DNA from 4 places in the Desulfomicrobium aestuarii genome. Region 1 is predicted to be linked to each of the others. Evidence: predicted binding sites of a transcription regulator. Region 1 holds the regulator's gene; each other region holds the start of a gene.
What was found. The regulator sigma-54, encoded in region 1, starts transcription at its own class of promoters, with help from an activator protein. The targets are predictions, from matches to a motif close to CTGGCACGGNNNNTGCTT.
Positions count from the first base shown of each region.

Region 2: the regulator sigma-54 is predicted to act here: its motif matches at 2,934-2,951, upstream of prsT (XrtA/PEP-CTERM system TPR-repeat protein PrsT).
Region 3: the regulator sigma-54 is predicted to act here: its motif matches at 2,189-2,206, upstream of ACZ5AC_RS10145 (DVU0150 family protein).
Region 4: the regulator sigma-54 is predicted to act here: its motif matches at 2,056-2,073, upstream of ACZ5AC_RS11305 (NifB/NifX family molybdenum-iron cluster-binding protein).

Region 1 is NZ_AP042427.1:2,721,119-2,727,066, reverse strand. Features, by position in the region: gene rapZ (RNase adapter RapZ) at 1-586, opposite strand, end outside; gene ACZ5AC_RS12355 (PTS sugar transporter subunit IIA) at 610-1,059, opposite strand; gene hpf (ribosome hibernation-promoting factor, HPF/YfiA family) at 1,064-1,606, opposite strand; gene rpoN (RNA polymerase factor sigma-54) at 1,673-3,103, opposite strand; gene lptB (LPS export ABC transporter ATP-binding protein) at 3,216-3,938, opposite strand; gene ACZ5AC_RS12335 (LptA/OstA family protein) at 3,935-4,450, opposite strand; gene lptC (LPS export ABC transporter periplasmic protein LptC) at 4,466-5,002, opposite strand; gene ACZ5AC_RS12325 (KdsC family phosphatase) at 4,999-5,523, opposite strand; gene kdsA (3-deoxy-8-phosphooctulonate synthase) at 5,513-5,948, opposite strand, start outside.
Region 2 is NZ_AP042427.1:1,398,815-1,404,762, forward strand. Features, by position in the region: gene ACZ5AC_RS06405 (DUF1302 family protein) at 1-1,061, opposite strand, end outside; gene ACZ5AC_RS06410 (outer membrane lipoprotein-sorting protein) at 1,426-2,211, opposite strand; gene prsT (XrtA/PEP-CTERM system TPR-repeat protein PrsT) at 3,109-5,763, shown strand.
Region 3 is NZ_AP042427.1:2,254,755-2,260,702, forward strand. Features, by position in the region: gene ACZ5AC_RS10135 (DUF4881 domain-containing protein) at 35-646, opposite strand; gene ACZ5AC_RS10140 (sulfite exporter TauE/SafE family protein) at 676-1,728, opposite strand; gene ACZ5AC_RS10145 (DVU0150 family protein) at 1,759-2,058, opposite strand; gene ACZ5AC_RS10150 (sigma 54-interacting transcriptional regulator) at 2,333-4,912, shown strand; gene ACZ5AC_RS10155 (PEP/pyruvate-binding domain-containing protein) at 4,935-5,948, shown strand, end outside.
Region 4 is NZ_AP042427.1:2,491,141-2,497,088, reverse strand. Features, by position in the region: gene metK (methionine adenosyltransferase) at 1-498, shown strand, start outside; gene ACZ5AC_RS11310 (sigma-54 interaction domain-containing protein) at 594-1,952, shown strand; gene ACZ5AC_RS11305 (NifB/NifX family molybdenum-iron cluster-binding protein) at 2,098-2,601, shown strand; gene ACZ5AC_RS11300 (P-loop NTPase) at 2,713-3,642, shown strand; gene ACZ5AC_RS11295 (MBL fold metallo-hydrolase) at 3,656-4,495, shown strand; gene ACZ5AC_RS11290 (N-acyl homoserine lactonase family protein) at 4,534-5,280, shown strand; gene ACZ5AC_RS11285 (hypothetical protein) at 5,280-5,513, shown strand; gene ACZ5AC_RS11280 (CcdB family protein) at 5,831-5,948, opposite strand, start outside.

The DNA.
Region 1 (5,948 bases):
GGTCCATGACCGTGTCGGCCTCGGCCGGGGCCCCGTACTTGAAGCCGAAGGAGATGAGGTGCACGCGCATGCCCTGGCTCAGGCTGGCGATGCTCGCCCACTTGTCCTGGATGACGCGGCGCAGGTCGTGGACCGAGTAGTGGGACGTGTCGACGACCAGGTCGGCCTGGTTACGGATGGGCTCCAGGATCTCCCGTTCCCGGTCCAGGGCCGCTTCCAGGCCCAGGTTGCCCGTGGCCAGGGGGTGGGGTCGGCGCGTGGTGGCGTACCTGCGCAGCAGGACCTGGTCCGAGGAGTCCGTGAAGATGATGGTCGGGCGCACCGACAGCTTCTCCATGTCCTGCAACACTTCCCGCCACTGCCCGGCGAAGTCGGGCTGGCGCAGGTCCATGCCCATGGCCAGGCCCGGGTAGTCCGTGGACGAGGACGAGAAGAACAGCTCGATCAGGGCCGGGGCCATGCGGGCCGGCAGGCCATCCACGCAGAAGAAGCCCATGTCCTCGAAGACGCGCAGGGCCGTGCTCTTGCCCGAGCCCGACATGCCCGAGACGATGACGACGTTTTTCGGTGCGTTGCGCATTTCCATGGCGGGGGTTCCTTGCACAGGCTTCAGACGGACTGCAGCAGCCGCCACAGCCCGTCGCCGCCTTCCGCGTCGGCGAAGGCCTGGCGGAAGGCGTTGTCCTTGAGCAGGCGCGAGATGGTGGCCAGGATCTTCAGATGCAGGCCCACCACGCTGGAGGGGGCCAGGACCGTGAAGAAGATGGTGGCCGGCTTGTGGTCCAGGCTGGCGAAATCGACGCCTTCGCGGCTGCGTCCCACGATGACCATGACCTGGTCGAGGCTGTCCAGCTTTCCGTGAGGGATGGCGATGCCGTCTCCGATGCCCGTGGTGCCCAGCATTTCCCTGTCCAGGAGCACCTGGGCCACCCGCACGGGGTCAACGCCCGGGAATTTGCCCGGGAGCGGGGAAACGAGTTCGGCCAGGACCTCCTTCTTGGTCCTGGCCGAAAGGTCGGAGATGATCAGGTCTTTATCCAGGTATTCGGCAAGCTTCATGCCCTTATACCCCAGGGTCGATGAGGCCGAAGTCGCCGGTCTTGCGGCGGTAGATGACGTTGACGCGTTCGTTCTCGGCGTTCAGGAAGACGAGGAACTCGTTCTCCGTCTTGCCGAGCTGCATGGCGGCCTCTTCGACGACCATGGGCTTGGGCTCGAAGTGGTCGGTCTGCTGGATGCTCTGCCTGCGCTTGCCCGTGGTGTCCTCGTCGAAGCTGATGACGTCCATGCGCACGGTGTCGCCGCCGGCCTTGCGCTTGCTCTTGTCCTTGTCGCGGACCTTGCGCATCTGGGCCTCGAGCTTGTCCCACACCATGTCGACGGTGGAGTACATGTCCTCGCTGTCCTCGCGGGCGGAGATGTGCACGTTCTTGCCGGTCAGGACGACGTCGGCGATATGGCGGAATTTCTCGACTTCGAGGTTGACCTGCAGTTCGGCGTCAGGGGTGCCGGCCATGAACTTGCCGAGCTTGCCGAAACGGTCCTTGGCGTACTTGCGCAGGTGGTCGGAAGGGTCGAAGTTCTTGAAGTTGAAGACTATCCTCATGGAATCCTCCTCGTCAGTTGAGGGTCAACCCCGCGTCTTCCCGGAAGGGCGGCGAGGGGTGGAATATCAAAACACCTGCTTGCGCTTGGATGACGACTCGATGCCCAGGACGGCGCGGTATTTGGCCACCGTGCGGCGGGCGATGTTGACATCCAGCGTTTCCTTCAGCACCGCGGCGATCTTCTCGTCGCTGTAGGGGTGCTTGGGGTCTTCCTCGCTGACCATCTTCTTGATGATGGCCTTGACGGACTCGGAGCCCACCTGGGTGCCGTCGTCCATCTCCAGCGCGGAATTGAAGAAAAATTTCAGTTCGAAGATGCCGTGCGGGGTGGCCACGTACTTGCTCGTGGTGATGCGGCTGACCGTGGACTCGTGCATCTCGATGTCGTCGGCCACGTCCTTGAGTATGAGGGGCTTGAGCTTGGTCACGCCGTGCTCGAAGAAGCCCCGCTGAAACCGCACGATGCTCTCGACCACCTTATACAGGGTTCTCTGCCTTTGGTGCAAGCTCTTCATGAGCCACATGGCCGAACGCATCTTGTCGTGGAGGTACTCCCGGTCCGGGCCCTTCACGGCCAGGCTCGTGTCGTCCATGTAGTAGGGGCTCAGCTGCAGCTTGGGCAGGCCGTCGTCGTTCATGACGATGACGAAATCGCTTTCGTACTCGTACACGAAGACGTCGGGGCTGACGAAGACGGTGTTGTCGCTGCCGTAGCTCGCGCCGGGCATGGGGTCCAGGGTCTGGATGATGTCAAGGTAGGCCTTCAGGTCCTCCATCTGGATCTTGAACTTGCGCAGGAGCGGCTTGTAGCGGCGCTTCTCGATATCCTCCAGATGCTCGTCCACCAGTGAAACGAGGATGGGGTCGTCCTGGCCCAGGACCTCCAACTGGATGAGCAGGCACTCCTTGGGGGAACGGGCGGCCACGCCCACGGGGTCGAAGCGCTGCAGGCGGTGCAGGACGGACTGGACCAGGGCCAGGGGCGAAAGGGTCTCGGAGGCGATCTCCTCGGCGCTGGTCGTCAGGTAGCCCAGGGAGTCCAGGTTGCCGATGATGGCCTCGCCGATGGCCTCCTCCTCTTCGGTGATGTTGGAGAGGCAGAGCTGCCACAGGAGGTGGCCTTCCAGGGAGGGCTTGCCCGAGAGCCTGGCCTCGTAAGACATCATCTCCTCGAGGGCCTCGGTCTCCTTGAACTGCACCTGCTTGGTCGTGCTCGAAAAGTCGCCGAGGTAGTTCTCCCAGTCGGCGTTGCGCATGAGCTCGGCGTCGTCGAAGGACACGTCGGCCCGTTGCTCCACGGGCGGGGCCTGGGATTCGACCTCCTCGGAGATCTCCCGCGGCGCTTCCTCAAGCATCGGATTTTCCAGCAGTTCCTGCTGGACGGCTTCGAGGAGCTCGAATCGGGAGAGCTGAAGCAGCTTGATGGCCTGCTGCAGCTGCGGGGTCATGACCAGCTGCTGCGTCAGCTTGAGGTTCTGTCGGAGTTCAAGGCCCATAGTGTCTCTGTCGTCCCAGCGTAAGATGCAGTGTTGTCGTCGGCGGATTCATCCAGCAAAGACTTTGCCACAGAAGGCAGGTCGTGGCAATCCTTGGGAAATCGGCACCCCGCTAAAGGCTGAAACCCTCGCCGAGATAGACCTTGCGCGCCCCGGGGTCGGCGACGATCTCGTCGGGGCTGCCGCTCAGGATGATGCGGCCGTCGTACACTAGGTAGGCGCGGTCGCAGATCTGCAGGGTCTCGCGCACGTTGTGGTCGGAGATGAGCACGCCGATGCCCTTGGCCTTGAGGCCCTCGATGATGGTCTGGATGTCGTCCACGGCCAGGGGGTCGATGCCGGCGAAGGGTTCGTCCAGCAGGATGAACTTCGGGTCGCGGATCAGGGCGCGGGCGATCTCGAGCCTGCGGCGCTCGCCGCCGGACAGGTAGGCCGCCAGCTGGTCCTGCAGGCGGGTGATGCCGAGCTCGTCCAGGAGCCTGTCGGCCGTGCGCTTCTGCTCCTCGGCCGAGAGGCCGGAGTATTCCAGGATGAGCTGCAGATTCTGGCGCACGGTCAGCTTGCGGAAGATGGAGCTTTCCTGGGGCAGGTAGCTCATGCCCAGGCGGGCGCGCTTGTGCAGGGGCCAGCGGGTGATGTCCACGCCGTCCAGGGTGACTTCCCCGCGGGTGGGCGTGACGATGCCGGCGAGCATGTAGAAGGTCGTGGTCTTGCCGGCGCCGTTGGGGCCGAGCACGCCGACGACCTCGCCCTGGCGCACGTCGAGGTCGATGTCGCGGACCACGTCGCGGGCCCCGTAGCGTTTGGCCAGCTGGCGGCCGGACAGGGTCGTCACGGCTTGAGCTCCTTGGTGTCGGCCGGGGTGTTGAAGATGGCCTCGACCCGCTGCTTGCCGCCCAGAACCTCGCTGCGGTTCTCGCGCATGTAGAGCTTGATGACCTCGCCCTGGATCTTGTTGGCGCCTTCCATCAGCACCGGATCGCCTTCGAGGGTCAGGATTTCCGTGGCCGTGTCGTAGGTGGCCTTGTCGCAGGTGCCGGAGCGGCCCTTGTCGGCCTTGAGGCGGACATTGCCCTGGGAGATGATTTTCTTGATGGAGCTCTGCTGGTCCATGGCGGTCTGGGTGGAGTTGCCTCCGCCCTGCTTCTTGTCGAGGAGCACGGTCAGGGTGTCGGACCACATCTCGACGTCTTGGCGGATGACGTGCACCGACCCGGAAAAGACCACCTGGTCGCCTTTCTGGGTATAGGTCATGGTGTCGGACGTGATCTTGACCGGCACGGTCTTTTCCGCTGCCCACAGGGGGGCGGCCCATGCCAGGAGGAGAATCAGAATGAGTGAACGCATAGATGTCCCCGCTCGTCAGTTCAGGGTGACCTGGACGTTGCCGCGGGCCAGGATGTCGCCCGTGTCCAGGAAATATGTCAGGGCGTCGGAGCGGCCCTGCATGGAATCGCTTGAAATGTCGATGTTGCCGGACAGAACTAGGGTGCGGTTCCCGCCCGTGTAGTCGAGGGTGTCGGCGCGCATGCGGTATTCCCCCCGGGTGGCGTTGACGCCGTCCCACATCCTGGCGCGGTCCTCCTTCTGCCAGACCTGGCCCTTGGGCGCCGTGACTTCGACGTGCTCGCCGCCTTCCTCGCCCCAGTAGGTGATGACGGGGTCCGTCAGGGTCAGTTCGTCTCCGGCCTCGGCGTAGTTCGCCCCGGCAGCGCTCAAGTTCCAGAGCTTTTTGCCGTCCTTGCCCTGGCTCAGGTTCACGCCCTTGAGGCTCAGGTCAACGTCCACGTTGCGGGCGATGTCCGGGGTCAGACGCTCGGGCCACAGCATGCGCCAGCCCAGGACGGCGATGCCGGCCAGGATCAGCAGGGCGATGACGACCGCCAGTGCCCGTTTCATGCCGTCAGCCACTCCCGCCACATGGCGTCGAGCTTGCCCTGGGCGCGCAGGATGAAGTCCAGGGCCTCGCGTACGGCGCCGTGGCCGCCCATGGCCCGGGTGGTCCAGGCCGCGAGCTTCAGGATCTCGGGGCGGGCGTTGGGCACGGCGATGGGGAAGCCGACCATGGACATGGGTGCGGCATCGACCCAGTCGTCGCCGACGTAGGCCATGTGGTCGAAGGGGATGCCGGTCTTTTCGGAAATCTCGCGCATGGCCGGCACCTTCCGGTGGTGCCCGTAATAGTAGTGGCCGATGCCCAGTTCCGTCACGCGCCGCTTCACGGCCGGGGACTCAAGGCCCGTGATGACCGCGAACTCGATGCCGGCCTTGGGTCCGAGCTTGATGCCCAGGCCATCCTGGACGTTGAAGCGCTTCATGACGCAGCCGGACTCGTCGTAGTACAGGCCGCCGTCGGTCAGCACCCCGTCCACGTCCAGGATCATGAGGCGCACGTCTTTGGCCAGGCGCTCAGCATTCATTGGGGACGCTCCAGATGGCCGCCAGCTCAGAGAGCAGGGTGCGGGCCTTGGCCAGGGGCCAGGAGTTGGGGCCGTCGCACAGGGCCTTGTCCGGGTCCGGGTGGATTTCCATGAACAGGCCCTGGCAGCCGCTGGCCACGGCCGCCCGCGCCAGGGGCGGCACGAACTCGCGCTGGCCGCCCGAGGACGAGCCCTGGCCGCCCGGGAGCTGCACCGAGTGCGTGGCGTCGAAGATGACCGGGCAGCCGAACTGCTTCATGATGACCAGGGACCGGAAATCGACCACGAGGTTGTTGTAGCCGAACATGGAGCCGCGCTCCGTCAGCCAGATGCGCGTGAACCCTTCGGAGCGGATCTTCTCCACCGGGCCGCGCATGTCCCACGGGGCCATGAACTGCCCCTTCTTGATGTTCACGACGCGCTCG
Region 2 (5,948 bases), 1.3 Mb from region 1:
TTGCGCTCTTCAAGATCCGGGATGAAAAACTCGCGCATGTCCTGGGGGTTCAGGTTGTCCAAGGGGCTGATCTGGTCCGTCTTGCCCCATCGCACGATCTGCCGGCCCGCGCGCAACTCCCACCCGGGAGCGGCGTGGTGGACGTAGGCCTCGAAGAGGTCCAGGTCGTGGTCGTCGTCCGACGGGTCCGGGCCGAAACCGAGATAATCTGACTGGGCCGAAGCCAGCAGGTACGTGCCCGATGCGTCGCGGACCTCGTTGGCGGGCAGGGGGGGCATCCACTTGCCCTCGACGCGCACGGTGTTGCGGAAACCGCGTGCCTGTTCGGGGTATTCGTCCTCGACAAGCTCCTGCGAGGCCTTGGCCGCGAGGAAGCCCGAGAGCTCGAAGTCGCCCCAGGGGGAGGGCGTTGCGGCCGGTTGCTCAGCGGATTTGGTTTGCCCGAACAGGATGATCTTGTTGCCGGAAGGTTTCGCGGCTTCACTGGCGGATGGCGCAGCATCTGCCTGGGGAGTGGAGGCGGCCACGGAGCTGCCACCCGGCTGGCTGGCCTCTTGCGCAGGGGCGCTGACAGGTGACGCAAGGTCCTGGTCGGCCGGGGAGATGCTGATGACGATTTGGTGCCCGCCGCGTCCGGCCGAGTCCGGCCTGGATTCGAGGCGGTGCGTGACGTCCGCCTTCAGGTCGAAGACCACGCGGACTGTCCGCGGATCGTGTTGGGCGGCGCGAACGCCATGGATCAGTGCAAGGCCGCCCGCGAGGCTGCGCGTTCCGCCGGCCAGCCGGGCCGGACTCATGTCGAGAACGAGCCGGGCGGGTTCCTTGAGCAGGAAAGTGCGCATTACGTCCGGTTTGCGTGACACGGATATGGTCAGTGCCAGGGGGCCCGGCCCGGTTGTCGTTTCGAGGTCGGTGACCAGAAGAGGTTGGCCCGCTCTGGCGGGTAGTATGGAAAGGACGAGCAATGCCAGACAAATGAGTGCGCTCCGGACCATGTACGCGGGCCGGGCGGGGAAGACCCTGAGGGGCGGTGGAGAGGGCGGGTGTTGGTGTCGTGGCATTTTCGAACGTATGTTGAATGTATGGATCACTCAATGAAAATTCGGCAGTTTGCTGGAAATCTTTAGCAAAATTCCATGGATCGAAGCAATCGCGCTTCTGGGGGACGCTTGTGACGATCGTTGCTTCGAGGGGACTCTCTTTTCTCGATGGTGTCTTGGCTGATTTGTGGACTGGATGAATTTGGTGGACTGGGTTGACGCCGTCGCATTTTTGGCGATGCATTATTCGGCCAAGCCGCTCCCAGAGCCGTTCTAAACCCGTTCCGGCAAGGCGAGAATCGGTTTTGACAGCGGTGTGGCCGCCTACATGAGCCCGTCAAATTCGGGGAGCAACGCAGCCCGGAACGGATTTTTCCACGCCCCCCTACCAGTTTTCGAGGGACTGTACGGAGAATGCGCTTTCATCCACGCCCGTGTTGTACTTGATTTCGTTCGTCGTCAGCATCGTCTTGTGACCGCTCTCCAAGTCCTCCATGACCACCCTGGTCTCCGTCCAGATATTCTGGATGTTCTCCAGTTGCAGCACCGTGTAGCGTTTCACCGGCTCAGCGTCTTTGCTGAAAAAGTCCACGCGCAGAGGAAGCGGCATGTCCTTGGCCACCCAGGCGCGGACCATCGTGTACTGGGACTGCGCCTCGGGCTTGGGACGACTCTCCAGAATCCAGCAGGCCACGCCTTCGACGGTGTCCTCGCCGGTGACGGCGTGCTCCGAGTCGTCGACGGGGCGGCGTTCCATGTCCTCGAAGGTGAAATCGGTGTTGACGAAGCTTCGCCCCTTCTGGTCGGCCACGATGCGGCGGGAGCGCTTCAGGGCCGGCAGGTAGAGGAACTGCTCGGTGCCGCCCTGTCCGTCTTCGAGGGCCAAGAAGCCCGTTCCCGCGATGTCCGCCGGAGCGGTGAAGCGCAGCAGACTGCGGCGCAGCCCTCCACGGTCCGCGCCTGTCACGGTGAGCTCACGGACGCGCGGCTGGCCCGAGGAGGGAATGAGCTCCATGGTCTGTCGGCAGGTCATGTCGTCGCCGACATCGCGGTCGTGGATTTTCTGGGCCACCTCGCGGCCTGAAGGCAGTCCCTGCGCGGCGAGGGGAAGGGAGAGAGAAAGAAGGATGACCGCCGCGGTCAAGGAGGCGTGCAGGAGTCTGTTTCGCATGGCTACTCTCCGGTATGTTCGGTGATTCCGAGGCTGTTTTCATTTTCAGTAAATAACGATGAGTGTCAACGTGGGGATCAAAATCTATGCGGCTGTTCGTCTTCAAAATTTTCAGGTCACCCTCCAGTATCGGCTGTAAGTTTTTCCGACATCGGGAGTGCAAAAATTGACACCCATTCTGTGTCAATTTGCAACAGATATGGGGCTCGTCATCCTGCATAGAGGGGGAGTATGAGTTGATAGCTCATACTAAAGTATGAGAAATGTCGTCTTACGGAAATAGATGTGCGTTCGTGAGAAATATTGAGTCGAGACGATTCCGCGTCTTACGCACGAATCCGTCATGGTCCGAAAACACCCCATTTTTATTATCAAAATTTGTCCAACATGAGAGATGAGAATGGCACTTATGCCATGGTGATGGGAAGGAGAAAAGTGTCCTACATCATAAATTATCTCATTTTCATGCTACCTATTTTTATGCGAAGGGGTTACGTATAAAAAATAGGTACCATCATGTACGAAAAGCAAATGTTGATTGGAATTGTCGGAAAATAATGCTTCGGACTTATGGATTCAGCAGAGTCCTTGCGAATGGAGTTGCGTCCGGACCGGCCGGACAAGTCCGGTTCGAGTGGACAAAAAAAAGTGTCATTCTCGTGCGGTGGATGTTGTGAGCTTTGTAACTGCTGAAATTCATGGCATAATTTTTTCGCGACACGTTGGCATGAATATGGCTTTTCATTGCACTTTCCATGCAGAATTGAATAGGCATTGGTGAGTTCCGGATCGGGCCGTTCACGATCCAGTCGCCTGTGCTCCTGGAACCAGGCAAACGCACTGTCGAATTTTGGCAAATATGAACCGTCTCCAGGTCAGATTCCCTGAGGAGGATGCATGTCTCGTTTTACGATTGTGCTGGTGGCGCTGTTGGTAGTTACCTTCATTGCCGGATGCAAAGGGCATACCAAGGAATCGTTGAATGCCGAAGGGCAGACGCTGCTCCAACAGGGCAACTACAACGGCGCCATTGTCCACTTCAAGAACGCTCTGGAGAAGGATCCAAACTTTGTCGAGGCCCGCTACAATCTCGGTGTTGCCTACGTCGAAACGGGCAAGCTCGACCAGGCCGAGCGCGAGTTCCAGAAGGTCCAGCTCCAGAACCCGCACGACGCCCGCGTCGTTTTCCAGCAGGCGCGCATCGCCAACTTCCAGAACAAGCCGGCCGTGGCCGTGCCCCTTCTCGACAGCTACCTCAAGGAACATCCGGACGACGCCGCAGCCATGGAGCAGTTGGCCTTCTCGGCCACCATCGCCGGAGATCCGGCCAGCGCCAGGACGCATTTGGAGAAGGCCCTGGCCATCGAGCCCGACCGCGTCTCAGCCAAGCTGGCCCTGATCCACAACTTCATGACCCAGGGCGATCGCGGCAACGCCAGGAAGGTCATCGATACCCTTCTGGCCAAGGATCCGCAAAACCGTCCGGCCCTGCACGCACTGGCACAGCTCGAGGCCCAGGAGCGCGACCCCGAAGGGATGCTCGATGTCTACGCCCGCATCTCCTCCATCTATCCTTCCGACCTCTTTGCCCGCTACAAGGAAGGGAGTCTGCTCATCGACCAGGGGCAGGGCGATGCCGTGAAGGCATCGGCCGAGGCCATGATCAAGGAATTCCCGAACAAGGCCGAGGGCTATCGGCTTCTGGGCCTGTACCACCTCCGCACCGGCAAATACGAAGAGGCCGTTACGCAGCTTTCCAAATCCCTGCGCATTCAGCCCGACCTGGAAACCTACTATCTGATGGGCCTGGCCTATTATTACATCGGCAATCTGGAGATGGCCGTGACCCAATTCCAGACAGTCCTCGACTATGCGCCGGGATTCATCCAGGCCAGGGTCATGCAGGGCGAGATATTTCTGCGCCAGGGCCGCGGCGCAGAGGCCCTCGTTGTGGGCGACAAGATGATCGAAGCAAGCCCCGAGGATTTCCGCGGGCACGCCCTGAAGGGCGACGCCCTGCTCCTGACCGGCAAACCGAGGGAAACCCTGGTCGAGTACGCAGCGGCCAGGAAACTTGCCCCCACCCATTACGGTCTCATGCTCAAGAACGGACTGCTCAAGCTTTCCATGGGTGAAGCCGACGGCGAGCAGGATCTGCAGGAGGCCCTGAAGGTTTCTCCCCAGGGCCTCGATGCCCGCCTGGCCCTGCACGCCTACTATCTGCGCAACGGGCGCGGCGAAGAGGCCCAGAAGGTGCTGACGGACGGACTGACGGGCGGCAAGACCGACGCCGTGCTCTTCAACGCGCTGGCCAAGGCCGCCCTGGGCCGCAGGGACGCGGCCGGAGCCGACGACTACCTGACCAAGGCCCGCGCCGCCGACCAGTCCTTCCTGCAGACCTACTACAACACGGCCACCTTCCGCCTGGCCCAGGGCAAGCCCGACGAGGCCGTGGCCCAGTACGATCTGGCCCTGGGCGTCAAGCCCGACGACGTGCGCGCCCTGACGGCCTCGGCGGCGGTTCTCGACAAGCAGGGCAAGCCCGACGAGGCCCGCATACGCCTGGAAAAGGCGCGGGCCACGGGTGACCTGGGCGCCGCACTGATGCTTGCGGCCTTTCTGCAACAGCACGGGCAGAGCGACACGGCCCTGAAGGTTCTCGACGAGGAGCTGACCAAGGCGCCGACGAATCTCGGTCTGGTCCAGGCCAAGGCGCGCCTGCACATCGCCCGCAAGGAGACTGACAAGGCCATGTCCCTCTACGGCCAGCTCGAGGCCGCCGACCCCTGGGCCGGCACCATGGAGCGCACGCGAGCCTGGATGGCCCTGGGCGAGGTGGGCAAGGCCGAAGACAGCGCGCGTCGACTCATTCAGCTGAGCCCGAAGAAGGCCCAGTCCTATCTGCCCCTTGCCGCCATCCTCGAGGCCCGCAAGGACCGGGCCGCCGCGGAGGCGGAACTGCGCAAGGCCATGGCAGCCGAGCCGAAGAATCCGAGTGTCGGGGTACTTCTGGGCGAGTTTCAGATGCGCGGCCGCGAACTGGACAAGGCTCTGCAGTCTTTCGATGCGGTTCTCGCCTACGCCCCGACCGATGCCCAGGCCCTGACGGGCAAGGGCATGGTCGTGCAGCTGAACGGGAACAAGGACGAGGCGGCCAAGCTGTATCTCCAGGCCGTGCAGGCCCAGCATGATCACGTCCCGGCCCTGAACAACCTGGCCATGCTCTGGGCGGACAACGAGACGACGCGCCTGCAGGCCGTGAACCTGGCCATGGCCGCCTTCATCCGGGCCAATTCGAACCCCTCGGTCATCGACACCCTGGGCTACACCCTGATTCGCAGCGACCGCGCCGAGGAAGCCCTCAAGGTCCTGGAAAGGGCCCTGGTCCTGGCCCCGGGCAACCCGGTCATCATGTATCATCAGGCCCTGGCCCTGATGGCGCTGGACCGCAAGGCCGAGGCCCTGGCCACCCTGGAACAGGCATTGGCGGGAGGGGAGTTCGAGGAGAGGGCGAATGCGGAGAAATTGTTCGAGGCACTCAAAAACGGATGACGAAGGAGCGGATTTCTCAGCAATGCCTTTGCCTGTCCGCACAACGATGAGAGGCAAGAAAGACATCGATTGCCACGCTTCGCCTGCAATGAGGATCTTGATGATGCGTCAGTGCGCGAAACCTTCGAAGCAGCAATCTTTTTGACAAGAAATTGGGCAGCGCGCATCCCCGACCGGGTTATTCA
Region 3 (5,948 bases), 470 kb from region 1:
AGGGGGATCGGCCGCCCCGCGCACTCGCGAGGCGTTACTTCTTGAAGATGTCCGTCTTGCTGATGTTCATGAAACGCAGGGCCTTGCCCTTTTCCTTCCAGTAGATGCGCACTTCGTCACCGGCTTCCCAAGTGTACTCGGGCATGCCGAAGTACTCCTCGGGAACGCTGAAGGTCACGAGCATCTTCTGGCGTCCGGAGTAGATGGTGATGGTCTTCTTGTCCTGGTCGACCAGGGGGAACTTCTTGGCCGCGTTCTTGTCCTTGTCGAAGACCAGGGGGTGGTCCTTGGCGATGTCCTTCTGCACGTCTACAATGGTGATGGGCAGCTCTTCAAGGGCCTGGGTGTTGGGGTTGAAGATCTTGATGTACTTCTTCTCCACGTCGAGCTTCATGCGCAGCCCGATCTTGGGATCCGCGCCGCGGTCGATCGGTTCCGTAGGCAGCGTGTACGTGTGCGGCGGAAGGATCGAATAGTCGGGGTTCGAGGGCTCCATGTTCTTGTCCTCGATGACGGTCACGGTTGCCTTTTCCTTGTCGAAGGCGATGACCCGGCCCTGGTCGACCTTGCCGTATTCTTCGCAGCCCAGCGCTCCGAAGGCCAGCATGGCGATGGAGAGCAGGATGAGTGTGCGTTTGATATTCATGAGTGTTCTCCTTGTCGGTTCGCGCTGTGCTAACGGTTCTTCTTCATGGCAAGTTCGCGCTTGGCGCCGGCGACCATCCTCATGAAGATGTAGATGGACATGCTGGCCACGAGTCCGAGGACCAGCGTGGTCGAGGCGTTGTCCAGCAGGGTCCCGTAGCCGGGCAACCAGGGCTTGATGAGCTTCAGGAAGATGGAGACTGCGCAGCCCACGACGGCCAGGCCGAAGGCGATGCGGATGCCGTAGCCCTTGATGTACTTGGTGGCCACCGCGCCGACCTGGGCGCCCATGGCGGCGCCGACCAGCATGATCATCGCGGCGACAAGCTCGGTGCGGCCCTTCCAGGTGTAGGTGGCTGCGCCGTAGAGGCCGGAGATGGCCACTTCGAAGAGGTCGGTGCCGACGGCGACGTGGGTCGGGCAGCCGATGAGGTAGATCAGGGCGGGCATGCGGATCAGGCCGCCGCCGATGCCCAGGATGCCGGCCAGCCAGCCGGTCAGGAAGCTGACGATGATGGGCAGCCAGGCGGAGCAGTAGATGCCGGCTTCCTTCAGGTGAACCATGGGCGGGATGTGGATCTTGTGCAGCTTGGAGGCGAAGTCGATGCCCTGGACGCTGTCGTCGAGGACCTCGCCCTTGGCGGCCGCGGCGCGCTCCAGCTTCTTGCGCTTGCCGACGTCGTGGAAGACCATCCAGGCGATGCCGGCCAGCAGGGCCATGTAGATCCAGCGCACGACCTTCTCGACGCTGCCGATGCGCTCCAGCCACATGACCATCTGGGCCCCGATCTCGAAGCCCACGACTGTGCCGACGAGCATGATGAGGCCCAGCTTGTAGTCGACGTTGCCGAACTTGCCGTGGCGCATGGTGGAGATGAGGGACTTGCCTGCCATGTGCGCGATGTCCGTGCCGATGGCAAACGCCATGGGGAAGCCCAGGATGTTCAGGCCGGGGGTGACCATCCAGGCGCCGCCCATGCCGAAGAACCCGCCGATGATGCCGACGCCCACGCCGAGAATGATCAGGCCGGGCCAGAAAATTTTAACGCCCGCGATGGGCATGAGTACGTATAGCCATTCCATGGTTCATGTCTCCTTGTTCGTGAGTGGGGTTTAGTGGCCGGGAAGGTCTTTGGACTTCAGGTCGATGCCGATCCTCGACATGATGAGGTCTGCAATCACGCCGAAGACGACGCCCGTGACGGGAATGAGAACGATCGTCAGGAGCATGAACTGCAGATGACTCTCGTTGTACAGATTGGCCCACCACGCCAACACGCCCGTCAGCTTGCGCGTGTCGGCCACGATCACGATGGGAGCCTCGTTGCCTCCGCCTGCGGCCAGGGCGAAGCCCGGACACAGCACGATCATTGCCATGAGTGACCACCACAGCCTGCTCAATTTCGCTTTCATTGTTACCTCCAGAATGTTTTCAACCCCACTCCGCCCGTCTGCCCGGGCGGCTTTGCCTCTTTCCGACTTCGCCCCTTGGGGCGACTTCTTGTTCGGGACCAGCGCCAGTCACGCACTGTCATCCCCTGTGAGGCAAGGAGTGTGCCACTACACTTCGCGCATCAATTTTCTATTACATTCCAGATTATTAAAAAAAGATATTGCGCAATATTTCGCGTCATGTTAAAAAATGCACAAAACATTTCGCATCTCCAGCGACAGGCCAGGAGCTCGCATGCGCTACTCGTACCCGCCGATACTCAACCCGGTCCTCAATCTCGAACGCCCGCTCAAAGAGTGGAGCATCACCAGACTCCTGCTGCTGGTGGGAACTCCGCTCATGGCCGCGGTCATGCTCGCCATGACCGTGTCCACCTACCGCATCACGACCCACTATCTCAGCCGCGCGTATGCGCGGAACGCCCACACGAGGGCCCTGGCACTAGCCCACACCATCGAGAACCTGCTCCTGGATGCCCGCTTCGAGCTCGAGCATATCGCGGGCATGGACCCGACCCCGGACTCGATCCAGCGGTACATGGCGAGCAAGCCCGAGGCCAAGAGGAGGCAGTACGCCGAAATCGCGTTCCACGCCGTGGAAACGAAGCAGAACTTCCTGCTGTTGAACACGGGGGAGCAGATCTGGAGGGTTCCGGACGACAAGGCTTCGGAAATCAAGTTCGGGACGATACACAAGAGGGAGCGCGGGGGGAGGGCCGTCCACGACTACGTGCAGATCGACCAGCCGGTACAGGTCTACTACACTTCCGTGCCCGTGGCCGGCACGCCCCAGAACATCGAGTTGTCGGTGATCCGGCTGAGCACCCCGGTATATGACTCGGCCAGAACCTTCCTCGGCTACCTGACCCTGTCCCTGGACATCGTCGAGATGCAGCGGATCATGACCCTCTTCTCCTCGAACCAGTCACCGCTCTACATTTTCCCTCAGGAAAAGGAGCGAGTCAGCAGCTTCTTTTTCGATCTTTCAGGCTGGCTCATCAGCGAAACCGGCCCCCTTGGGCCCGGGCGCGGGCACATTTCCGTCGACGCCATCCGCACAGGGCTGCAGGGCGACGTCGGCCGTCCCGGCTTCGCGAGCGCGTTCCGTCCGAGCCCCCAATACGAGAAGTACTGGGCCGTCGTCTCGGCGGTGCAGTCGGGACGGGACGGGGAGGCCGACTTCTCGAACTTTTTGAACGACCCGGCAAATCCCGAGCGGGACCATTTCCTGTACTACGTCCCCATCCGCTTCCAGGAGGAGGAGCAGCAGAACCCCGCCATCGTCGGGGGCCTCGGCTGCATCGACAGCAGCTTCATGCTCAAGTCCTCGCGTTACGAGATAGCCCTGGCCCTGTCCGTGGCCTGGATGGCGGCCCTCGTGCTCACGGTGGCCGCCTTTTTCTACGTCAACCGACGCATCAGCAGGCCCCTCAAGGCACTGACCGCCGCGACGGAAAAGCTGGCCCTGGGAGAAGATTCCTCCATCCTCGGCCTTTCGCCGCTGCCCAAGGAGCTGCGCCATCTCCAGAACGCGATGAATGTGCTTGTCCTGCAGCTGCACGCCGCGCGCGAGGAGACCAAGGTCAGGCAGATCCAGGCGCTGGAGGAGTTGCAACGGCAGCCCGTGTGCCTCGATTCCCTTGGGGAGGCCGGGCGTTACATCGACAAATCGTTCGAAAACGGGGCGCCATTCGGCATCGTCGGCGCCAGCCAGGCCGTCCGCAACCTGAACGCCATGATTCAGAAGGCCGCCCAGGTCATGGCCGACGTGCTTGTCATCGGCGAAACCGGCACCGGGAAGGAACTGACGGCCGAAGCGATCCACCGGGCCAGCACCAGGGCTTCGCGGCCTTTCATTTCGATCAATTGCGGGGCGCTGGATGAGAATCTGCTCATGGACGCCCTGTTCGGCCACGTCAAAGGGGCCTTCTCGGAGGCCAAGGGCGACCGCAAGGGCGCCTTCCTCGCCGCATCGGGCGGCACCCTGCATCTGGACGAAATCGGCAACGCCTCGCCCAAGGTCCAGCAGGCGCTGCTGCGCGCCCTGGCCGCGCGGACCATCAGACCCCTGGGCAGCGACCAGGACCAGCCCTTCGACGCCAGGGTCATCGCAGCCACCAACGTTGACCTGCTCGAATGCTCGCGAAACGGTTCCTTCCGGGAGGACCTCTACTACAGGCTGGCCGTCATCACCATCACCACCCCGCCGTTGCGCGACCGAAAGGAGGACATCCCGTCCCTGGTTCGCCACTTCCTCAAAGCCCAGTCCGCGGGTGGAACCCCGCCCGAACTGAGCAGAGGGGCCCTCGACAAGCTCATGAATCACGACTGGCCGGGAAACATCCGCGAGCTCAGGAATTCCATCACGCGCGCCCTGACCTTTGCCGAGGGCGATATCCTGCTGGCGGAGCACATCGTGCTGGGCCAGCCCGGCACGCAGATGGCTACGGACATGGCCGGCCAGCAGGATGTCCAGATTCAGCGGCCGGCTGCCGAAACCTCAACCGTAACGCAGGCCGCCGCAGAAGACACGAAAGCAGCGCAACAGACCTCCTCGCCCCCTGTCGCGCAAACGCGCAACAACGCACGCGTCATGTCCGCGGTGCAGGAACTCAACGCCCGGCAACGGAAGGCGTGGCCGACGATCCTGAAAAACGGTGGCACGAACCGTGCACAGTACCAGGATGCGGTCGGCGAGGAGATTTCCATCCGCACCGCGCAATACGACCTGCAGGAACTGGTTTCCCGGGGCCTGCTGAGAAAGACCGGCAAGGGACCGTCCTCACGGTACGTCCTGACCGGCAGAGAACAATAACGGCAGCCCGCGAGGATGTGTCATGGGATTGCGCAATTTCCTGGATTCTCTGATCCGACGCAAGAAAGAGCAGCCCGAGAGCGAGGCGCTGCTGCGCTCCTTTCGCCTGCAGTACATGCATTTCAAGGACCTGCTCCTGTCCAACGCGGAATTGGGGACGATCATGGCCGAGATCGACGAGAAGCTCAGAGGTTCGAACCTGTTCAGCATGAGCGAGATCCGCGCCCTGGCCACCAGGAGCGTCTTCCACACCATGCGCATGGTCACGGCCCTGAACGCCATCTCCGGCAACCGCTACGCCGTGCTTCCCGAGATGGTCGAACACATCAATTCACGAATCACCGGCATCCTCGACAGCAAACCACAACCAGCCATCCGTGATTATACCTTCACCATGGACGCCGTGGACAAGGACCTCGTCGATGTCGTCGGCGGCAAATGCGCAAACCTCGGCGAAATGCGCAATCGCGCAAGCATCCCGACCCCGCCTGGTTTCGCCATCACCACGGCCGCGTACGAGGCCTTCCTCAACAGCAAGGGGCTGCGCGACGAAATCCTCAAGCTGCTGCGCGAGGCCCGCCCCGACGCCCCGGCTTCGGTCGTGTCCGTATCCGAGGCCATCTACAGGACCATCGACGGCGTGGCCGTGCCCGACGACGTCATGCAAGCCCTTCTCCAGGCCTGGGACTCGACCTTCGACGACCCCGCCGGGACCCGCGCGGCCCTTCGCTCCAGCGCCATCAGCGAGGACGGCATCCTGTCCTTCTCCGGGCAGTACCGGACCATCCTCGGCGTCAGGCGGGACAGCCTCGAAAGCGCCTTCCGCGAAGTGCTGGCCAGCCTCTTCTCCCCCCGGGCCATCACCTACCGCATCCACCACGGCGTATCCTTCGAGCAGTGCGCCATGGGCATGGCCTGCATCCGCATGGTCGACGCCGCGGCCAGCGGCATCGTCTTCTCGCGCCACCCCGTGAATCCGCTGTCCGACGAGATGGTCCTCAATGCCGTCTGGGGCCTCGGTGCCTACGCCGTGGAC
Region 4 (5,948 bases), 230 kb from region 1:
ACCCGCATCTACATCAACACCACTGGCCGCTTCGTGGCCGGCGGCCCCCTGGCCGACTGCGGCCTGACGGGCCGCAAGATCATCAACGACACCTACGGCGGCATGGGCAACCACGGCGGCGGCGCCTTCTCGGGCAAGGACCCGTCCAAGGTCGACCGCTCCGGCGCCTACATGGCCCGCTACGTGGCCAAGAACATCGTGGCCGCCGGCCTGGCCGGGACCTGCGAAGTGCAGATCGCCTACGCCATCGGCGTGGCCGAGCCGGTCTCGGTGCTCGTCACCACGGGCGGCACGGGCGTGGTGCCCGACGAGGTGCTGACCAAGGCCGTGCGCGAGGTCTTCGACCTGCGCCCCTACTTCATCATCAAGCGCCTGAACCTCATCCAGCCCATCTACAAGAAGAGCGCCTGCTACGGCCACTTCGGCCGGGAGGACTTCATCTTCCCGTGGGAAGTGACCGATGCCATCGATGACCTGAAGACGGCCGCCAAGGTCTAGGCCGGGTTTGCGGACGAAGGCGGGGCGGGAGAGATTCCGCCCCGCTTTTTTTTCGGGCACTTGACCGAGGGCCGCGTCAGGGAACATGACAGGCCATGGCCATCCCCAAACACGATACGCCCACCGACGCCATTCTGGAGAGCATCTCCGACGGCGTCTTCACCGTGGACCTCGACTGGCGCATCACCTCCTTCAACCGCGCCGCCGAGGAGATCACCGGCGTGCCGCGCGCCGAGGCCCTGGGGCGCCTGTGCTCCGAGGTCTTCCGCTCCAGCCTGTGCGGAGCGCAGTGCCCCCTGCAGGCCACACTGGCGAGCGGGCGCCCGCACATCGGCACCTGCGGGTACATCATCACGGCCCAGGGCGAGCGCGTGCCCATCAGCGTGTCCACTGCGGTCTTCCGCAACGAGTCCGGGCGGGTCATGGGCGGCGCCGAGACCTTCCGCGACCTGTCCGAGGTCGACGCCCTGAAGCGCGAACTCGAAGGGCGCTGCCACGTGGGTGAGCTCTTCAGCCGCAGCCCGCGCATGCATCGTCTGTTCGAGGTCCTGCCGGCCCTGGCGGCCAGCCCCAGCACGGTCCTCATCACCGGCGAGACGGGCACGGGCAAGGAACTTTTCGCCCGCACCATCCATTCCCTGAGCGCCCACAGCGAGGGGCCCTTCGTGGCCGTGAACTGCGCGGCCCTGCCCGACGCGCTGCTCGAATCCGAACTCTTCGGGGCCAAGGCCGGAGCCTACACCGGCGCCGTGCGCGACCGCCTCGGCCGCTTCGCCCAGGCCCGCGGCGGGACCATCTTCCTGGACGAGATCGGCGAAATAAGCCCTGCCCTGCAGGTGCGCCTCCTGCGCGTGCTGCAGGAGAGGACCTTCGAGCCCCTGGGCTCCTCGCGCACCGAGTCCACCGACGCCCGCGTCGTCGTGGCCACCAACCGCAGCCTGCCGGACCTCATCCGCGCGGGGGCCTTCCGCGAGGACCTCTACTACCGCATCAACGTCATCCGCCTGGAACTCCCTCCCCTGCGCGAGCGCAAGGACGACATCGGCCTGCTGGCCGAGCAGTTCATCCGCCGCTTCAACCGCCTCCAGAACCGCTGCGTCCCCGGCATGAGCCCCGAGGCCCTGTCGCTGCTTCTGGCCCACGACTGGCCGGGCAACATCCGCGAACTCGAGAACTGCATCGAGCGCGCCTTCGTGCTCTGCGGCGACGGTCGCATCGACATCATCCATCTGCCCGAGGAGCTGACGGCCACGGTGCCCCATTTGGGCGGGCATCAGTCCGTGCACGACCTCCTGGACCGGCAGGCCATCCGGACCGCCCTGGAGAGGGTCGGCTTCAACCGCCTGGCCGCGGCGCGGGATCTGGGCATCCACAAGACCACGCTCTTTCGGCGCATGAAGCGCCTGGGCATGGAACTGCCCGTACGCGACGGCCGCTCCACCCCCCGACGGTAGCCGCGCGCAACCCTGGCGCGTCTTGTGGTGCGCCGTTGCAACCCCGCTCCTGTCCCGTCCGCCCGCACCCCCCGGCCCGCCCTGTCCGTCCGCCCGGCCTCTTCCGGCACGCTCCATGCTCTGCCCCGGCGCAGAGAGGAACCCCATGACCCGCATCGCAGTCCATCATTGGCAGCATCGCATCGCCCCGGTCTTCGACATCGGAGGCGAGATCCTCGTTCTCGGGGACGGCGCCGGGGCGCACGAGGAGCATCTGCTGCAGTGCTCCGAGCCGCTGCACAGGGCCGAGGAACTCTGCGTGCTGAACGTCGGCACCCTCATCTGCGGGGCCATCTCCCGGACCATGTCCGAGGCCCTGGCGGCCCGGGGCATCGCCGTGGTGGGCTTCGTGGCCGGCGACCTGGAGCGGGTCGTGGCCGCATGGGAGCATGGGCGGCTCGACGAGACCTTCGCCATGCCCGGATGCCGCGGCGCGGGGCGCGGCCGGGGAGCGGGGGAGAGCCGTGCGGCCGGCTTCGGGCCTCGACATGTGGGAAGTCCGGTCCTCGTCGTCTCCGAAGACGCTTCCGATGCCTGCCCCGGCGGTCAGCGCCGGCATGCACGCAGGGGCGGCCGGGGGCAGGGCGGCAGCGGTGTGCCCGGAACGTGACGGGAGTGGGACCGGCTTGATATCGAAATGGACGCCTCCCGGCGCGCAGCGCGCGGCTCGCGGCCGGGAGGATATGTGGATGATCACCAACAGCCTTTTCGGAGATACTTGATGGACAACACGGAGAAGAGCGCCGCATCCGGTGCGGCCCGTTCCAAGGCGTCGACGTGCGATTCGTGCACGGATTCCTCGTGCTCGGCGGCCAGGCGGCAGTTGAACGAGACGGATCAGGATTTTCAGGAGCGCAGGGCCCTGCAGGCCCGCCTGTGCCGCATCGAGCACAGGATCATGGTCATGTCCGGCAAGGGCGGGGTGGGCAAGAGCACCGTGGCCGTGAACCTGGCCATGGGCCTCATGCTGGCCGGCAGGAAGGTCGGCCTGCTGGACGTGGACATCCACGGTCCCAGCGTCCCGACCATGCTCGGTCTGGAGGGCGCGACCATCGACCAGGGGCCCGAGGGCCTGGTTCCCGTGGAACTCGGGCACCTCAAGGTCATGTCCATGGGCTTCCTGCTGCGCGACCCCGACGACGCCGTGATCTGGCGCGGCCCTGTCAAGGGCGGGGTCATCAAGCAGTTCCTGAAGGACGTGGCCTGGGGCGACCTCGACTACCTGATCATCGACGCGCCTCCCGGCACGGGCGACGAGCCCCTGTCCGTGTGCCAGCTCATCAACCCCATCGACGGCGCCGTGGTCGTGACCACGCCGCAGCGGGTCGCGGCCATGGACGTGCGCAAGTCCATCACCTTCTGCGCCCAGGTCGGCATGAAGGTCCTGGGCGTGGTCGAGAACATGAGCGGCTTCGTCTGCCCCAAGTGCGGCGAGGTCACGCACATCCTGCGCTCGGGCGGCGGGAAGCGGATGGCCGACGACATGGGCGTGCCCTTCCTGGGCTCCATCCCCATCGACCCGTCCGTGGCCGAGGCCGGGGATCTGGGGCAGGCCTTCGTCCTGCACCACGCGTCGAGCCCCACGGCGGAGCTCATGCGTTCCGTGGTCGCCCCGCTGTTGAACCTGCCCGCCCCGGCGCCGCAGGCTTGAGAGGGGAGGCGCCATGACACGGGCTGAACTTACGGTGCTCGTCGACAACCGGGCCGGTTTCGGGTGCGTGGAGGAGCACGGCTACGCCCTGTGGATCGACGCCGGAGACAGGCGCATTCTGCTGGACACCGGCCAGGGCCCTGCCCTGGCCGAAAACGCGCGCGCCCTGGGCGTCGATCTGGGCCGCACGGACATCCTGGCCCTGAGCCACGGTCATTACGACCACACCGGCGCGGTGCCCCTCGTCCTGTCCTCGGCGCCGCACGCCAGGCTGTACTGCCACTCCGGGGTGACCGAGCCGCGCTACAGCATCCGGGACGGTGAGGCCCGCGACATCCGCATGCCCGTGGCGGCCATGCGCGCCCTGAACGCTCTGTCCGTGGACCGCCTGCGCTGGAGCGGCGAATCCGTGCCGCTTGGCGGGGGCATGGGGCTCAGCGGCTTCATCCCGCGGCGCACGGACTTCGAGGACACGGGCGGTCCGTTCTTCTTCGACCCCTTTGGCCACCGCCCCGACCCCATAAACGACGACCAGTCCCTGTGGATCGCCACGGACAAGGGCCTCGTGGTCTGTACGGGCTGCTGCCACGCGGGGCTGGTCAACACCCTCATGCACCTGCGCGAGGTCACGGGCGAGGGGCGCATCCGGGCCGTCATCGGCGGTCTGCACCTCGGCGCGGCCACCCCGGAGCGCCTGGAGAAGACGGCCCGCGCCCTGCGGGACATGCGCGTGGGGCTTCTCGTGCCCTGCCACTGCACGGGCGAGGCCGCCGCGGCCTGGCTGGCGGACCACCTGGACTGCGAGGTGCACACGGGGTATTCGGGTTTCCGCCTGGACACGGCCGACCTCTGAGAGGGCGGCCGTCCGGCCCCATTCACAAGGAGGAACGCATGACCTACCGCATCCACCCCATCGTCATGGGCACAAAGGTCTTCGACAAGGGCATGATGACGTATCAGCACGACTACGGCACGCCCTACACCATACCCATCTACTGCTGGTACCTGGAGGGCGGGGACAAAAAGATCCTCGTGGACACGGGCGAGATGCGCCCCGTGGTCTCCGAGGAACGGGAGAAGGCCATCGGCGGGAAGATTTACGGCTTCGAGGAAGGGCTGGCGAAGTACGGCCTTGTCCCGGAGGACATCGACATCATCCTGCACACCCACCTGCACAACGACCACTGCGAGAACGACGCCAAGTGCGTCAACGCGAAGATCTACGTCCACGAGAAGGAACTGGAGCGCATCCACGACCCGCACCCGCTGGATTTCCGCTACCTGGAGGACTACATCGAGGAAGTGGAGGAGAACGGCCAGGTCGTGGCCCTGACGGGCGACACGGAGATCGCGCCCGGCATCACCATGATCCACACCCCGGCCCACACCGAGGGCGGCATGTCCGTGCGCGTGGAGACGGACAAGGGGAGCGTCCTGATCTGCGGCTTCTGCACCATCCTGGAGAACCTCCACCCGCCCAAGTCCGTGACCGCCATGGAGATGGAGGTCATCCCGCCCGGCACCAACGTGAATCCCTACCTGGCCTACGAGACCCTGGTCCGGGCCAAGACCCTGGCCGACCACGTCCTGCCCCTGCACGAGCCCAAGTGGGCGTCCATGGAGACGGTGCCGGAATAATGCTCGTCATCAAGTGCGCCGCCTGCCGCAGGAAGCTGTGGCGCTATCGCAAGCTGGGGCCGGGCGAGGTGCTGAGGTGCCATCGCGAGAGGATCGAAAAGGTCTGGTTCCTGGAGGAGCGCGACGGCAAGGTCTGGTGCGAGTGCGGCAAGGCCGTGGGCATCGACAAGGGGACGTTCATCAAGATGAACAGGAACGCGTTCACGTATTCGGGGACCAAGATCGACATTTAGAGGGATGGGGGCAGGGCGGCCGCGGGCCGGGACGTTTCGGGCCGGGGCCGCCGAAACTCCTTCTCCGGCCTCGTAATGCTTCCCCGCTGCGTGCGGGGACTTCGGTTTTCGCTTCGGGTGGCGGAGTAGCGAAGAGCATCGTTGTGCGCTTCGAGCGTGAGGGCAGCGGGGAAGCAAACGATGCCTGGATCAGTCGGACAGTCGCCGGCCCCGGCCCGAAACACCCCGACCCGCTCCGGGTTGCGCTTCGGGAGGGTGAGTTGTGTAGCCGTTATGTCGTCAGTCGGAAGAGAATGTCCTGTTCCGGAGAACGGGGTTCAGATGCCTGAAATGATGAAATCCAGAGCGGCGATGATGTCTGATCGATAGCGGCCGAGATCGCAGATTTTCTTGCCGAGGGCTTTTCTGTCCACGGCGGCCAGTTGCTGCGTGAGC